Regions from separate parts of the Allobosea sp. LjRoot90 genome, predicted to be linked through region 2. Evidence: predicted binding sites of a transcription regulator. Region 2 holds the regulator's gene; each other region holds the start of a gene.
What was found. Region 2 encodes LexA, which represses DNA repair genes until DNA is damaged. Its sites were predicted from a motif close to TGTTCNNNNTGTGTTCNG; they were not measured.

Region 1 (4,260 bases), on a different contig from region 2:
GGATCGGCTTGACGAGAAAGCCGCTGAAGCCGGCCGCATAGGGCGAGCCGAAGCTGCGGCGCTCGGCCGGCGCCAGCATGATCACGATGTCGGCGACGCCGGCCCGCCGCGCCGCGGCCGCCAGCGCCTGGACCTCGCCACCCGGGAGATTGCTGTCGACCAGCACCGCGGACAGGGCCGAATCATCGGTCAGCGCGGCCAGGGCCTGCGTGTGATCGCCGGCCAGCCGGACATATGCTCCATTCCGTTCGAGATCGGTCGCGATATGCGCGGCGCTGAACGGAGACGACGAGGCGACCAGGATGCGCCTGCCCTGCCAGTCCAGTGAGGCGCTCGGTGTGGTTGCGACCGCGTCGATCCGCAGCGGCAGGATCAGCCGGAACAGCGCACCACCGCTCTTGCGGTTGCTTGCCTCGATATCCCCGCCCATGGCACGGGCGAGCCGGCGTGCGATGGCGAGGCCTAGACCCGTCCCGGCCTGCTCGCGATGCCCGGTCATCCCGCCCTGCTCGAACTCCTCGAAGATCGTCGTCAGGCGCTCCACCGGGATGCCCGGACCGGTATCTGCGATGGCGATGACGAATTCGCCGCCGGCGGCGTCCGCCTCGATGCCCACGCCCCCCTCATGGGTGAACTTCACGGCGTTGCCGACGAGGTTGAGCAGGATCTGGCGCAGCCGCTCGGCGTCGCCGACGAGCCGTTGCGGCACATCCGATCCGAGCAGGGCGGAGATCTCGACGCCCTTGGCCTGGGCGCGCGGCGCCATTAACTCGGTGACGTCCTCGATTAACGCGGCAGGATCGAACGGGGTATCGACAAGCTCGAGCTTGCCGGCCTCGACCTTGGCGAAATCGAGGATGTCGTCGACAAGGCCGAGCAGCGCCTCGCCCGATGTCCGCAGCGCCTTGACATAGGTCGCCTGCTCCGGGTCGAGCCTGGTATCGCCGAGCAGATCGGCCATGCCGAGAATGCCATTGAGCGGGGTGCGGAACTCGTGGCTGACGGTCGCCAGGAAGCGCGACTTGGCAGCACTGGCCTCCTCCGCCTTGCTGCGCGCCTCCTCCAGGGCGGTTTCGGCAGCGATGCGCCCGCTGATCTCGCGGCCGACACGCTGCAGCACGGTTTGTCCCGCAGCGACCGGGACGACCGTCTCGACCCAGGACAGCCAACGCTCGCCGCCGTCCGTCTCGATGCATTCGTCGAAAACGCGAGCCCCGCCCGGTAGCGCCTGCACGGGCCGGGCGCTGCGCACGCGCGGCTGCTCGCTACTGCCGACAGCCTCAGCCTCGCTCTTGCCGATGAGCGCCGCATAGGCGGCATTGGCGTAGATGATCCGGCCCTCGCTGCGGCGCACGATCAGATCGCCCTGCGCCTCGATCAGGCTGCGATAGCGCTCCTCGCTGTCGGCAAGCTCCCAGAGCCGATCGCTCAGCTTCTCGACATCGCGCGTCAACGCCTTCGCCTGCCGCGTGACCTGCTGGCGCTCCCGCAGCAGCCGGAGCGCGACGAAGGCGCAGGCCATGGCCGAAGCAACGGCAGCGCCTGCCAGCAAAGCGAGTGGGGACAGCGGCTCGATCATCCCATCCGATCTAGCATCCACCCTCTTGAGAAAGCGTTCGCCCCATCCGCGAGGATGCGAAACGGTTTGAATGGTTTCGTTAACCTTTCAGCATGGATTGGGGCGATCAGGCGGCCTGCGCTGCCTGGTCGATGCGCGAGCGATAGGACAGCGCCTCGGCGAGATGGATGCGCCCGAGCTGCTCTTCGCCATCAAGGTCGGCGAGCGTGCGGGCGACCTTGAGCACGCGGTGATAGCCGCGCGCCGTCAGCCGCATCGCATCGGCGGCGCTGCGCAGGAGCGCGAGCCCGGATGCATCCGGCCGCGCGACATCGTCGAGCAGGGCCGCAGGGCAGCGCGCATTGGTCGTGCCGCCCGGAAGTCCAAGCGCGGCATAGCGCACCGACTGGCGAGCCCGGGCTGCCGCAACCCGGGCGGCGACCTCAGCCGAGCCTTCAGCGGCGGCAGGCAGGATGAGGTCGGCCGCCGTCAGCGCCGGCACCTCGATGGTGATGTCGATCCGGTCGAGCATCGGTCCGGAGATCTTGGCCTGATAGCCCGCCATGCAACGCTCATTGGGCCGGGTACGGCAGGCATAGCCCGGCTCGGTCGCCTTGCCGCAGCGGCAGGGATTCATCGCGGCGATCAGCTGGAACTTCGCCGGATAGAGCGCGCGGTGGTTGGCGCGCGAGATCAGCACCTCGCCAGTCTCCATCGGTTGGCGCAGCGCATCGAGCGCCTGCGCCTGGAACTCCGGCAACTCGTCGAGGAACAGCACACCGTGATGCGCGAGCGAGATCTCGCCCGGCTTCGCCTGCAGGCCGCCGCCGACGAGCGCCGCCATCGAGGCCGAATGATGCGGCGCGCGGAAAGGGCGCCGGTCTGTCAATTCGCCATCGGCGAGATGGCCGGCGACCGAGAGCACCATCGAGACCTCGAGCAGTTCGCGCGGATCGAGCGGCGGCAGGATCGACGGCAGACGGCTTGCCAGCATCGACTTGCCGGCACCAGGCGGGCCGTTCATCAAGAGGTTGTGGCCCCCGGCCGCGGCGATCTCGAGCACGCGCTTGGCGCTCTCCTGGCCCTTGATCTCGCGCAGATCAGGTAGCAATCCGCTTTGGCGAGCGACGGCGGGCTGCGGCCGGGCCATCACCTGCGTGCCCTTGAAATGATTGGCGAGCTGGATCAGCGAGCGGGGCGCGAGGATATCGAGGTCACGCGCCGCCCAGGCCGCTTCCGGTCCGCTGGCTGCCGGGCAGATCAGCCCCTGCCCTCGGGCATAGGCCGCGATCGCCGCCGGCAGCACGCCGGCAACCGGCGTTATCGAACCGTCGAGAGCAAGCTCGCCGAGCACGGTATAGCCGGCGAGCGCATCAACCGGGATCGCCCCGATCGCCGCCATGACGCCGAGCGCGATCGGCAGGTCGTAATGGCTGCCCTCCTTGGGCAGGTCGGCAGGGGCGAGGTTGACGGTGATGCGCTTGGCCGGCAGCGCCAGCCCCGAGGCGATCAGCGCGGCGCGCACCCGCTCCTTGCTTTCGCCAACCGCCTTGTCGGGCAGGCCGACCAGGATGAAGGCGACGCCGCCCGGCGTCACCTGGACCTGGACATCGACGGCGCGTGCCTCGATGCCCTCGAACGCCACCGTCGCGACCCGCGTCACCATCTATTCGCCACCCCGACCCCGCGCAGTAACGCTAACGGAAGCGCGCTATGGTTGCAAGAACAGATAGGGAACTTTTGCGGCGACAGGCGAGACTGAGTTGGGCCATCCATCATCGTCCAGACAGGCTTGCGGTCGCAGCAGGCCATATCGTTGCCCTGGCGCATACCCTGCGCCTGGTTGGGGCTCTCCCAGAAGAGCGTGAGCAGATCCTCATAAGGGATGTCGTCGGATCGAAGGCGACGAGCACGACCTCATTGCGGCCGGGCAGCGCCTCGCCCGCTGCGGGCATGCCGGTCTTCTTGCGCAGAAAGAACATGGCGCCGTGCTGACTGGCAACGGACGCGAATAGAGGTGTTGCCCCATGCGAACGCCCAGCGCCGCCCTCGCGGAGGCCGCTTCACCGTCGCGTGACGATGCCGAACTCGGGTTTGCGCGCAGCACCGAGCCAGAGCAGCAGGAAGCCGAGCAGCAGCCCGGCCGCCGCTGTCGGCACCTGCAATGCATGCAAGAGCACCGGGTCCCAGAGCATGGGATGAAGATTCCGCTCGACGGCCGGCTGCAGCAGGCGGAAGCGTTCGCCGACGAGCGTCAGCAAGGTCTCGCCGAGCGGCGTGAAACGCAGGAGCGAATTGGCGATCGAGCGCGCCCCGTCGGTTAGCAGCGTGACGAATCCGCCCGCAACGAGGACATAGCCCAGCATCCTGACGAGAAAGCGCAATCCGTCCCCCGATTCCCGCGATGACCGGCACTGACGCGGCCGGCCCGCATGTGTCCCCTCACCCGGAGCATTGCAACGGCAAAGGACAATTGGGTGCAACCCCGCCGGGCTGCGGCATTAGGCCTTGAAAGAAGCGCGCGCGGAGGCCATAAGCGGCGCGCCGGACAGGTGGCCGAGTGGTTGAAGGCGCACGCCTGGAAAGTGTGTATACGGGAAACCGTATCGCGGGTTCGAATCCCGCCCTGTCCGCCATTCAAAAACCCCTTAAACCATTGATACTATTCACCAAAACCGTTTCAGCTTGACCTTTTTTCCCGA
Region 2 (4,260 bases):
ACTGGCTTCCGGTCTGCATGGGCGCCGGCGTGCTGCTCTACTTCCTGGCCGATCGCGAGCCGGGCCTGGCCGCGCCCCTGGCCGGGCTGGCGCTGTGTGCGCTCGCCGGTTGGCTGACGCGCCGCCGGCGCGCCGTCATGGCGGTCTGCATCGCGGCTGCGGCCGTCTTCGCCGGCTTCGCAGCGGCAGCCTGGCGCACTGCCGGCATCGCCGCACCTGCGCTCGCCCGCAATCATGTCGGCAAGCTCACCGGCTTCGTCGAGGCGCTGGAGCAACGCGACAAGGGCGTACGGATCGTCGTGCAAGTCACGGACCTGCCGGGCATCGAGCTTGGACAGAGGCCGCGACGGGTGCGCGTCACCACGCCGGTGACCACGTTGAAGCCGGGCGACCATATCAGCGCGACGGCGCGCCTGTTGCCGCCGCCGGGACCGGCACGCCCTGGCGGCTACGATTTCGCCCGCGACGCCTTCTTCCAAGGCATCGGCGCCGTCGGCAGCATCGCCGGCAAGATCACGCTCGCGCCGGCGCCGATCGAGATGCCGCGCCGGCTCGCTTTGGCGGTCGCGATCGACCAGGCTCGCAACGCGCTGACCGAGCGCATTGCGACGAGCGGGGGCGGACAGGCGGGGGCGATGGCGGCGGCGCTCGTCACCGGCAAGCGTGGGCTGATCAGCGAAGCAACCAACAACGACCTGCGCGCCGCCGGCATCTACCACATCGTCTCGATCTCCGGCCTGCACATGGTGCTCGCCGCCGGCACGATCTTCTGGCTGGCGCGGGCGCTGCTCGCGCTGTCGCAGACGGCGGCGCTCTACTGGCCGGTGAAGAAGCTTGCGGCGCTCGCAGCCATGCTCGGCGCCACCGGTTATTGCATTTTCTCCGGCGCCGAGGTCGCGACCGTGCGCTCGCTGATCATGACGCTGGTGATGCTGGGGGCGATCCTGGTCGACCGGCCGGCGCTCTCCATGCGCAATCTCGCACTCGCCGCGATCATCGTGCTGTTGCGCGAGCCCGAGGCCGTGCTCGGCCCGAGCTTCCAGATGTCGTTCGGGGCGGTCGCGGCTTTGATCGCCTTTGCCGAACGCTGGCAGGAACGCCCGCCCGACGCCGCAGCCGCATCATGGCCCTGGCCGCTGCGCCCGCTCTGGCTCTCAGCCGTCGGTATCGTGACCACGACCATGGTCGCGACCGCGGCAACGGCGCCCTATGGCGTCTACCATTTCCAGACCTTCAACCCGTTCGGACTGCTCGGCAATGCGCTAGCGCTGCCCTTCGTCTCGCTGATCGTGATGCCGGCCGCCGTCTTCGGCGTGCTCGCCTATCCGTTCGGGCTCGACTGGCCGGCCTGGGCGCTGATGGGCTGGGCTTCCGGTCTCGTGCTGAAGCTGGCTCACTGGGTCGCCGGTATCGACCGCTCGACCGTCGTGCTGCCCGCCTTCGGTTCGCTCGCCCTAATGTGCTTCTCGTTGTCCTTGCTCTGGCTGACGCTGTGGACGACGGCGCTGCGCTTCCTCGCCGCGCTGCCGCTGGTCGGTGGGCTGGCGCTGGCTTCGCATCCGTCGCGACCGGACATCCTGATCGAGCGCGACGGCTCGGGCGTGCTGGTGCGTGGACGAGAAGGGAAGATGGTGCTCGCCGGCAAGCCGAGCCGCTTCGTGCTGACGCAATGGCTGCATGCCGACGGCGATTCGCGTTCGCCCGACGATGCGGCCCTGCGCGAGGGCGCCGCCTGCGATGTCCGTGGCTGCATCATCCGCCTGCCGGATGGCCGCAGCGTCGCCTATACGCGCGACCGCATCGCCCTGGTCGAGGACTGCCAGCGCGCCGATCTCGTGGTGACGTCGCTTTATTGGAGCGCGCCTTGCGCTGCCCGGTTGATCGACCGCAGCGCACTCATCCGCGATGGCGCGACCGCCTATCATGCGGCCCGCGGCGGCTGGCGCGCCTATACGGCCGATGAGGCGGCGCGCCTGCGTCCGTGGACGCGTGCACGGCCGGAAACGCGGCCGGCGCCTGACCCCGCTCCTGCACCGACACCCGCGGCTGCGGAGCCGGCACAGGATGCGGAGATGCTTCAGTAACGTCGCATCAGGTTGACGAGACGGCCCTGGATCTTGACCCGGTCGGGCCCGAGAACGCGCGTCTCATAGGCGGGATTGGCGGCTTCGAGCGCGATCGAGGAGCCGCGCTTGCGCAGCCGCTTCAGCGTCGCTTCCTCGTCGTCGATCAGGGCGACGATGATGTCGCCGGTATTGGCGCTGTCTTGCTTGCGGATCACGACAGTGTCGCCGTCGAGGATGCCGGCCTCGATCATCGAATCGCCGCGAACCTCGAGCGCGTAATGCTCGCCGCTGCCAAGCATGTCGGCGGGCATGGACACGCTATGACTGCGGTCTTGGATCGCCGAGATCGGCGTGCCGGCGGCGATTCGGCCCATGACGGGGATGGAAACGGTGGCGCGCCCGTTCTCCTCGGCGCCTGCGGGGCGCGGCTTCGCCAAGGTGGCTGCCGGCGCTGGCGGGGTCTGGCCGAGTCCACCCTGGACGATAGAGGGGCTGAAGCGGCCGCGCTGCGCCTGCTGACCGCCGATGCCGTCCGGCATCTTGATGACTTCGAGCGCCCGCGCCCGGTTCGGAAGCCGGCGAATGAAGCCGCGTTCCTCAAGCGCCATGATCAGTCGGTGGATGCCGGATTTCGAGCGCAGATCGAGCGCGTCCTTCATTTCGTCGAAGGAGGGCGGTACGCCGGATTCGCGTAGGCGCTCATGGATGAAGCGAAGCAGTTCGAACTGTTTGCGTGTCAGCATGGTCGCGCCGCTCGCCTCTCGGGCTAGAATCGAAACAAAGCACGAACACCATAGCTGTTCGCTTTGTGTTCCGCAAGGCGCGCCTTGTCGTTACGCGAGGCCGTCAGCGCAGCCGGATGATGCGGCAGGGATCGCCCGCCTTGGCGGCCTCGGCGAAGACCGGGCGGATCACCAGCGCCTCGGCGCGCGACAAGTTCGCCAGCATCGATGAATCCTGCTTGGCGAAGGGCCGCACGCGACGCTTGCCATCGACGATTTCGAGGGTGGCGCGCAGATAATCCTGGCGCTCGTCATTGGCAGGTAGATCGATGACAAGGATGGCGGGCTCGCTGCGGTCGCGTTCGGGATCATCGATGCCGAGCAGAGCTTCGACCAGCGGGATGGCAAAGAGATGCCCGCAGACGATCGAGGAAACGGGATTGCCCGGCAGGCCGAGCGCGACCATGGCGTCGAGGCGACCCATCATCATAGGTTTGCCTGGGCGCATCGCGATCTTCCAGAAGCCGAGCTCCATGCCTTGCGCCTTCAGCGCGGCCTGGACGAGATCATGCTCGCCGACCGAGGCGCCGCCGAGCGTGATCAGGACGTCGGCTCCAGCCTCGCGCGCCGCCTCGATCTTGCCAGCGAGATCGGGGTGGTTGTCGCGGGCGATACCGAGGTCGAGCGCCGTGCCGCCGGCCTGCTCGACCAAAGCGGCGAGTGAAAAGCTGTTGGAGGCGACGATCTGGTCGGGGCCGACCGGCTCGCCCGGCAGGACGAGCTCGTCGCCGGTCGCGAGGATCGCGACCAAGGGCTTGCGGCGGACGGCGAGCGTCGGATGGCCCGCTGCCGCGGCGAGGCCAAGTGCAGCGCTGTCGAGCCGGCGGCCAGCTTTCAGCAAGACTTCGCCGGCCCTGAAGTCGAGCCCCGCCAGGCGCACGAACTGGCCGAGATCTGTAGGTTTGACGACCCGGATGACCGGACTGCCGACGTCTTCGGCATGCTCCTGAATGAGGATCGTGTCAGCGCCCTCGGGCAACGGTGCTCCCGTAAAGATCCGCACCGTCTCACCGAGGGAAATTCTCCCAGAGAAGCCGCGGCCAGCAGCGGACTCGCCAATGACGCGAAGCTGTGCGCCCCGCGCCAAGTCTTGGGCGCGCACGGCATAGCCGTCCATGGCCGAATTGGCGAAAGGGGGCTGGGTCCGCAGCGCGGCGACATCTTCTGCCAACACGCGGCCAGCACATTGCGCCAGCGGCAGTGTCTCGGCAGGCGTCGGGCCGGGTACGCTGTCGAGCAGCGCCCTGAGCGCGACGGGAACGGGAGTGAGGCTCATGCCGATTGCCCTGCGAGCTCATAGGTTCCGGACTTGCCGCCGGATTTATGCACGAGCTTGATGCCTTCGATATGCATGGCGCGGTCGACCGCCTTCACCATGTCGTAGACGGTGAGGCAGGCGACGCTGACGGCGG
Region 3 (4,260 bases), on a different contig from region 2:
CAGCGTGCCGAGCAGGCGCTCATTGTCGCGCTGGTGCAGGCCGATCGAGGGCTCGTCGAGCACATAGAGCACGCCGGTGAGGCCCGAACCGATCTGCGAGGCCAGGCGAATGCGCTGGCTCTCGCCGCCCGAGAGCGTGCGCGAGCCGCGCGCCAGCGTCAGGTATTCCAGGCCGACATCGAGCAGGAAGGTCAGCCGGTCGCGGATTTCCTTGAGGATGCGCGGGGCGATCTCGTTCTGCTTGTGCGACAGCCGCGAGGGCAGGGCCGTGACCCAGGCGAGCGCGTCCTTGACCGAGAGCTGCGAGATCTCGCCGATATGGCGCATGTCGATCTTGACCGCCAGCGCCTCGGGCTTGAGCCTGAAGCCGTTGCACGCCGCGCAGGGCGTCTCCGACATGAAGCGGCCGATCTCCTCGCGGGCCCAGTCGCTCTCGGTCTCCTTCCAGCGCCGCTCCATATTGGTGATCACGCCCTCGAAGGGCTTCTTCACCTCATAGGCGCGCAGGCCGTCATTATAGGCCATGCGCACGGCCTCGGTGCCGGTGCCGAACAATATGGCGTCGCGGGCGCTCTGCGGCAGCTCGCTCCAGGGCTTGGTCGTCGAGAAGCCGAAATGCCTGGCGAGCGCATCGAGCGTCTGGCCGTAATAGGGCGAGGTCGACTTGGCCCAGGGCGCGATCGCGCCCTTCTTCAGGCTGAGACCATGATCCGGGACGATCATCTCCGGATCGATCCGCATCTCGTGGCCGAGCCCATCGCAGACCGGGCAGGCGCCGAACGGATTGTTGAACGAGAACAGGCGCGGCTCGATCTCGGGGATGGTGAAGCCGGAGACCGGGCAGGCGAACTTCGAGGAGAAGGTGACGCGGCGGGCCTCGCCGTTCTCCTCCTTCTCGTCGGCATATTCGAAGACGGCGATGCCGTCGGCGAACTCGAGCGCCTGCTCCAGCGAATCCGCGAGGCGGGCGCCGAGATCGGCGCGGATGACGATGCGGTCGACGACGACGTCGATGTCGTGCTTGAACTTCTTGTCGAGAACAGGCGCGTCCGGGATCTCGTAGAACTCGCCATTGACCTTGACGCGCTGGAAGCCGCGCTTCAGCCAGTCGGCCATCTCCTTGCGGAACTCGCCCTTGCGGCCGCGGACGACGGGCGCCAGCAGGTAGCCGCGGGTCTTCTCCGGCAGTTCGACCAGGCGATCGACCATCTGCTGCACGGTCTGGCTCTCGATCGGCAGGCCGGTCGCTGGCGAATAGGGGATGCCGGTGCGGGCCCAGAGCAGGCGCATATAGTCGTGGATCTCGGTGACGGTGCCGACCGTCGAGCGCGGGTTCTTCGAGGTCGTCTTCTGCTCGATCGAGATCGCCGGCGAGAGCCCGTCGATCTGGTCGACATCGGGCTTCTGCATCATCTCGAGGAACTGGCGGGCATAGGCCGAGAGCGACTCGACATAACGGCGCTGGCCCTCCGCATAGATCGTATCGAAGGCGAGCGAGGACTTGCCCGAGCCTGACAGCCCGGTGAACACCACCAGCTTGTCGCGCGGAATCGCGAGATCGACATTCTTGAGATTGTGCTCGCGCGCACCGCGCACGGAGATGACGCGGGCGTTCGGGTCGGCCGCACGGTTGCGGTCGAACATGTCTTCCAGCGCGGCAGCCTGGTCGGCGAGCGTGGTCTTGCGAGCCATGGTGGTGTCCGGTTCGGGGTCAGCCGTAGAGATAGGGCAATCGCCGTGCCGTGCCAGTGCGGCCGGGCGGGAGGCCGGCATGAGTAGCACGCAGCCGTGGATGTTGCCGCATTGTTCTTGTGGGGTGTGCTGACAGCGGTTGTCAGGAGCGTGGCAGGCTGCGGAAGTGCCGCCGGAGCAGGATCGCCGCGACGAGCATGGCGACGGCCAGGGCACCGGAGAGGATCAGCGCCGCCGAGGCGCCATAGCGCTCGATCAATAGCGCATAGCCGAGCGGCGCGGCGGCCGACAAGAAGAAGCCGGGCGCCAGCAATCGGCCGACATAGGCGCCATAGCTCCTGGGGTCGAACAGCATCAGCGGCAGCGTGCCGCGCGTGATCGTCAGCACGCCGTTGCCGGCGCCATAGGCGAAAGCGAAGACGAGTGCCGCGATGGCGCTCGCGCCGCCGGCGAGGCCGACGACGAAGCAGAGCGGCAGCACCAGGCAGGCGACGAGGTTGAGGTCGAACGGGCTGGTGCGGGACCCGAACAGGACCTCGCCGAGCCGCGCCAGCGACTGGCCGATGCCGCGCGTCGAGCTGATCCAGACCGCGGCGGCGGCGGGCAGGCCGAGCCCGGCGAGGATGCCAATCATATGCGCCGACATGCCCGCATTGAGAATGCCGGCAAAGGTGACGATCAGCGCGTAAAGGATGCCGGCGAAGCGTGTATCCGCCGGGCTGAGCACGCTGACGGGCTTTGCGGCGCTGGCGTCGGGGAGGGGGCGGGCGGAGCCGGCCGGCAGTGTCAGATGCAAGGGCAGGGTGAGCAAGGCGAAGCCGGCATAGGCGAGGAGCGCGCCGCGCCAGCCGAACTGCTCGGCGAGCGCATGGCCCAGCGGCCAGAACACCGTCGAGGCGAGGCCGCCGAGCAGGGTGATCTGCGCGATCGGGCGGCGCGCGGCGCTGCCGCCGATATAAGCGAGCGCGGCGAAGGCGGCGTCGTAGAGTGTGAGCCGCATGGCGAGACCGAGGCAGATCCAGGCGGCGTAATAGGCTGCGATCGTCTGCGCGAAGGCGAGGCCGGCGATGCCGACAGCGGTGAGCAGCGAGCCGGCGCACATAACGTTGCGGCCGCCATGGCGATCGATCAGGCGGCCGACCGCGCCGGAGGTCAGTCCCATCACGAGGAGCCCGGCTGAGAGCCCGCCATGGATGATCGCCTGCGACCAGCCGAACTCGGCCGCGATCGGCTCGCCGAAGGCGCCGACCAGATAATAGGAGACGCCCCAGGAAATGAGCTGCGCCAGCCCGAGACAGAAGACGGTGCTGCGGGAGATCACCGGGCCAATCCGGCCGTCCATGGCTGGGGCAACGTCTCGTCGCCGGCCCCGAGGCTGCGCTGCATCAGCACGGTGTCGACCCAGCGGCCGAACTTGAAACCGGTCGAGCGCAAGGTGCCGACCGGCTCGAAGCCGAAGCGGCGATGCAGGCCGATCGAACCGGCATTGCCGCTATCCCCGATATTGGCGAGCATCTGACGCCAGGGCCCGGCCTCGCAGCGGCCGATCAGCGCGCCGAGCAAGGTGGAGCCGATCCCCCGGCCGCCGAGCCCATCGGCGACATAGATCGAGTCCTCGATGGTGTGGCGATAGGCCGGGCGAGGGCGATAGGCCGTCGCATAGCTGTAGCCGACGATCCGGCCGTCGAGTTCGGCTGCGAGATAAGGCAGGCCGAGCCCCAGCACGGCCTGCCGGCGCGCCAGCATCTCCTCGACGCTCGGCGGTGCCTCCTCGAAGCTCGTAAGGCCGGTGAGGACATGGTGGGTGTAGATCACCTGGATCGCGCCCATGTCGCCCTCCCGCGCATCGCGGATGAGGATTGGCGGCGCAGCGTTGCCGGCGGACTCAGAGGTCGTCATCGCAATCGTTCCGGCCCGGCAGGGCCGCCTTCCCATATAGGGGCGCCCGGTCAGCGCCTGCCGTCGTGTCACGCGGGCGAACCCACCCAAGAACCCTTTCAGCCCTCATCCTGAGGAGCGAGCACAGCTCGCGTCTCGAAGGATGCTCCAGATGGTTTCGGAGCTTCCTGGAGCATCCTTCGAGACGCCATCCCTGACGGAATGGCTCCTCAGGATGAGGGCTTGGGGGATTCGATCAAGGAATCTCTGACAGCAGCCTTCGTCCCGCACACCAGATCCCGTTCATCGCTCGCGCCTCGCCGCGGCCGGACACTCTCCCCAGCCGCGAGGCCAACTTGCGCTTTGCCGCGTCATAAAAGAAGCTTCTCGAAATTATGCAAAGTATGAGAATTTCTTTGAGATGCGTAACCTTCGCCTCGACCAGCTCGACAGCTTCCGCCAGGTGATTGCGCTCGGCAGCTTCTCGGCAGCGGCCGAGCGGCTCGGCCTGAGCCAGCCGGCGGTCAGCCTGCAGATCCGCGAGCTCGAGCGCCGGCTCGGCACGCTGCTGATCGAGCGGGTCGGCCGCCGCGCGCAGCCGACGGCCGCTGGCATCGAATTGCTCGACCATGCCGGGCGGATCGAGGCGGCGGTGGCGGCGGCGCGCGAGGCCATGGCGCGGCATGCGAC
Region 4 (4,260 bases), on a different contig from region 2:
ATGCTCGCCCAGCAGCCCTTCCGGATCGAAGGCGACAAGGCCTACGGTCTCGGCATCGCCGACGACAAGCATGGCGTCGCCCTCATCCTCCACACCGTCGCGCTCCTCAACAAGATCGCCGCCAAGGACTACGGCACGCTCACTGTGCTCATCAACGGCGACGAGGAGATCGGCTCGCCCGGCTCCAGGGCGCTGATCACCCGAACCGCTGCCGACCAGGACGCGGTGTTCTCCTGCGAGGGCTCCCCGGTCGGCCAGGACGCGCTCCGGCTCGCCACCAGCGGCATCGCCTCGGTGCAGCTCAAGGTCACCGGCCGCGCCTCCCATGCCGGCAGCTCACCGGAGCAGGGCCGGAACGCCCTCTACGAGCTAGCCCACCAGATCTTGCAGATGCGCGATCTCTCGAAGCCCGAAATGGGCCTCAAGCTGAACTGGACAATCGCCTCCGCCGGCTCCGTCAGCAACGCAATTCCGGCCGAAGCGAAGGCGCAGGCGGATGTGAGAGCGCTGCGCATGGCCGATTTCGACCTGATCGAGACCGCGGTGAAGGAGCGTATCCAGAACAAGCTCATCCCCGACACCGTCGTCGAAGCGACACTGACGCGCGGCCGCCCGCCTCTGGCCCCGACAGAGGCGGCGAAGAAGCTCGGCGCGCACGCCAAGCGCGTCTTCGACGAGATCGGCCGGCCTTTGAGCGTCGTCGAGAGAGCGACCGGCGGAGGCACGGACGCCGCCTATGCCGCGCTCGAGGCCAAGGGACCCGTGATCGAAGGCTTCGGCCTCAGAGGCTTCGGCGCCCATTCGAACCAGAACGAGTATGTCGCACTCGATTCGATCGTCCCCCGGCTCTATCTGCTGGCACGCCTGATCACCGACGTGTCACGCGACAGGGCCAAATAGTCCGCGGGTCGTCGTCAAACGCCATCGCACCTTGCGCATCGCCGCGACCGGGCAAGCAGCGGTGCTTGAGTTCCACCGCGTCCTCGCCGACATTGGCGCTGCTGCAACAAGGGTTCGCGCATGCGTTGGGAAGATTATCGCCAGTCCGACAATCTCGAGGACCGGCGTGGCGGCGGTGGCGGCGAATTCGCCGGCCTGCCCGGCGGACGCGGCGGCATCGGTATCGGCACCATGGTCGTGCTCGGCCTGCTCGGCTGGGCGCTTGGCATCGATCCACGCCTGCTGATCGGCGGGGCCGAGTTGATCGGTGGTATCGGCGGGCGCAGTGCGCCAACGCAGGAGCAGCGCAAATCGGCCGGTCCGCCGCAGGACGAGATGGGCCGCTTCGTCTCGGCCGTGCTGGCGCAGAACGAGGATGTCTGGAGCAAGGTCCTTCCGCAGCAGGCCAACCGCAAATACGTGCCGCCGAAGCTGGTGCTGTTCAGCGGCGTCGACCGCTCCGGCTGCGGCACGGCGCAGGCGGCGATGGGGCCGTTCTACTGCCCCAACGACCAGCGGGTCTATCTCGACCTCTCCTTCTTCCAGGAGATGCAGCGCAAGCTCGGCGGCGGCGGCGACTTCGCCTATGCCTATGTCGTCGGCCACGAGATCGGCCATCACATCCAGAACCTGCTCGGCATCCTGCCCAAGGTGAACGAGATGCGCCAACGGATCTCCGAGCGCGAATCGAACCAGCTTTCGGTGCGGGTCGAGTTGCAGGCCGACTGTTTCGCCGGCGTCTGGGCCTACAACATCCAGGCGATGGACCGCATCCAGCCCGGCGATATCGACGAAGCGATGCGCTCCGCCTCTGCGATCGGCGACGACAAGCTGCAGCAACAGGGCCGCGGCGTCGTCGTGCCGGATTCCTTCACGCACGGCTCGTCGGCGCAGCGCACGCGGTGGTTCAACACCGGCTTCAAATCCGGCTCGATGCAGAGCTGCGACACCTTCCGCACCAACCAGCTCTGACGGCTCAGAGTTCGGCGCGCTCGCGACGCACGGTGAGCCGGCGCGGCGCACGCGCCAGCCGGCCGGACAGGATCTGCGTCTTGGGCGCGATCAGCCCTGCCCTGACGTGGCGCGAGCGTAGCGAGACCGCGCCCCATTCGCGCAACCCCGCGGCCATGCCGCGCAGCGGCATCAAGGCCGGCCGCATCGCCATGGTCAGCAAATGCCGCTCTATGCTCGGCGTCCATTGCGGCTCGGGCAGATCGCCGGCTTCGAGCAGGATGACCCAATCGCCGCGAGCCTGTGCGACCCCGCTGGACCAAGCCTCGCCATTCTTGGCCAGATTCTTCGCCCGGACATAGCTGGCACCGGTCTCGTCGGCGAGACGCTCGATCGCAGCGTCATCCGCCTCGTCGATCACCACGGCATGGCCGATCACGCCCTGCGCGACCGCGGGAATCAGCACGGACAAGGTCGCTGCGAGCGCTTCGACGTCACGATTGGCCCGGATGACGGCGGTGATCATGGGCGATCAGCTTATGACGCAGTGCAACATGTCGCAATCCTGTCACTTGCATTCTGTTCCTGTTATGTTCACATTCCTTGGTCTCGGATCAACCGATTCCGCCGGGAGACGAAGCCATGCTGCAGGCCAGACCCTCAGCCAGGACGCAACCGCTCAAGCGCCGCGACACCGAGCCGGGAAGCATCTCGGCGCCGGCGCGTCTCGCGCCGGTCGATCCGCTCGCCCATGTCGGCAGCCAGATCGACCCGGAGCGGCGACGCGGACGCGGCGCGACGATCAACCCCGGCGGCCGCTACGAAGCCGAGACACGCATCAGCGAGGATGACGGCTGGGGCTCGCTCGGCGAGCTGCCGCCGTTCAAGACCGAGGTCTCGGTCGAGAAGCCGCGGACGATCATTACACGTAACGACTCCCCGGATATCTCGTTCGACCGCTCGATCAACCCCTATCGCGGCTGCGAACATGGCTGCGTCTACTGCTTCGCGCGGCCGAGCCATGCCTATCTCGGGCTGTCGCCCGGGCTCGACTTCGAAAGCAGGCTGACAGCCAAGCCCGATGCAGCGCTGCTTCTGGAGAAGGAGCTCTCGGCGGCGAGCTACCAGCCGCGCACCATCGCGATCGGCACCAACACCGACGCCTACCAGCCGATCGAGAAGAAACTGCGGATCATGCGCGGGATTCTGGAGGTGCTGGCGAAGTTCAACCATCCGGTCGGCATCGTCACCAAATCGGCACTGGTGCAGCGCGACATCGATATCCTCGCACCGATGGCGGCAAAGGGGCTGGTCAAGGTCGCGCTCTCGGTGACGACGCTCGATCCAAAGCTCGCCCGCAATATGGAGCCGCGCGCCGCTTCGCCCGCCAAGCGGATCGAGACGATCCGCAGGCTCTCTGAAGCCGGTATTCCGGTGACGGTTCTGGTCGCGCCGATCGTGCCGGCGATCAACGAGCATGAGATCGAGCGCATCCTCGATGCAGCAAAAGCAGCGGGAGCACGCGAGGCCGGCTATGTGCTGCTGCGCCTGCCGCTCGAGGTCAAGGACATCGTCCAGGACTGGCTGGTGACGCATCACCCCGACAAGATGCGCCATGTCGTCTCGCTAATCCGCTCGACCCGCGGCGGCAAGGATTACGACGCCGCCTGGGGCCAGCGCCAGGTCGGCTCCGGCCCCTATGCCTGGATGATCGGCCGGCGTTTCGAGATGGCGGCGGAGCGGCTCGGCTTCAACAGCGCGCGGCTGCGCCTGCGCACCGACCTCTTCGTCAAGCCTGAGAAGGATAAGGCCCAACTCAGCCTGTTCTGAGGAAACATAAGCTGCGGTCGTCCCGGACAAGCCGCGAAGCGGCGCCGATCCGGGACCCATGCCTGAACCGTTCCGGCATGGATCCCGGGTCTGCGCTGCGCTCCGCCCGGGGCGACCGGCCAGGGTATGAATGCTGCCAAGTGGACAAGATTCGATTTGGGCAGACCCTCTCGTCGCGATCTGGCATAGCGAAGCCATGACCGCCGATTTCAGCCGCGAGCAGGCCGCGATGATTGCCGGCCGCGCCCGCGTCGCCGGCGTGGACGAGGTCGGACGTGGCCCGCTCGCCGGTCCGGTTGTCGCGGCAGCCGTCATCCTCGATCCCTCGGCAATCCCGGACGGGCTTGCCGATTCTAAGGAACTCAGCGCCCAGCGCCGCGAAGAACTCTGTGTTCTGATCCTCGGCAGTGCATTGGCGGTGGGGGTCGGCAGTTCCTCCGCCGCGGAAATCGATACGATCAACATCCGGCAGGCGACACTGCTCGCGATGCGGCGCGCGGTGACGGCGCTGCCGCTGTCGCCCGACCTCGTGCTCGTCGA

Region 1: a site for LexA is predicted at 3,280-3,297, ahead of ACSQ3M_RS09860 (YifB family Mg chelatase-like AAA ATPase). Genes of this name have one in related genera too.
Region 3: a site for LexA is predicted at 1,794-1,811, ahead of uvrA (excinuclease ABC subunit UvrA). Genes of this name have one in related genera too.
Region 4: a site for LexA is predicted at 2,471-2,488, ahead of ACSQ3M_RS07685 (PA0069 family radical SAM protein). Genes of this name have one in related genera too.

Annotation. Positions count from the first base shown of each region.
Region 1 is NZ_CAXUTF020000002.1:660,969-665,228, forward strand. It holds gene ACSQ3M_RS09855 (response regulator) at 1-1,579, opposite strand, end outside; gene ACSQ3M_RS09860 (YifB family Mg chelatase-like AAA ATPase) at 1,686-3,224, opposite strand; gene ACSQ3M_RS09865 (hypothetical protein) at 3,622-3,942, opposite strand; tRNA gene ACSQ3M_RS09870 (tRNA-Ser) at 4,105-4,194, shown strand.
Region 2 is NZ_CAXUTF020000001.1:726,981-731,240, forward strand. It holds gene ACSQ3M_RS03500 (ComEC/Rec2 family competence protein) at 1-2,084, shown strand, start outside; gene lexA (transcriptional repressor LexA) at 2,078-2,809, opposite strand; gene ACSQ3M_RS03510 (molybdopterin molybdotransferase MoeA) at 2,913-4,124, opposite strand; gene moaC (cyclic pyranopterin monophosphate synthase MoaC) at 4,121-4,260, opposite strand, start outside.
Region 3 is NZ_CAXUTF020000014.1:2,204-6,463, forward strand. It holds gene uvrA (excinuclease ABC subunit UvrA) at 1-1,644, opposite strand, end outside; gene ACSQ3M_RS27925 (MFS transporter) at 1,835-3,013, opposite strand; gene ACSQ3M_RS27930 (N-acetyltransferase family protein) at 3,010-3,591, opposite strand; gene ACSQ3M_RS27935 (LysR family transcriptional regulator) at 3,992-4,260, shown strand, end outside.
Region 4 is NZ_CAXUTF020000002.1:189,342-193,601, forward strand. It holds gene ACSQ3M_RS07670 (M20/M25/M40 family metallo-hydrolase) at 1-900, shown strand, start outside; gene ypfJ (KPN_02809 family neutral zinc metallopeptidase) at 1,021-1,911, shown strand; gene ACSQ3M_RS07680 (hypothetical protein) at 1,916-2,416, opposite strand; gene ACSQ3M_RS07685 (PA0069 family radical SAM protein) at 2,533-3,720, shown strand; gene ACSQ3M_RS07690 (ribonuclease HII) at 3,917-4,260, shown strand, end outside.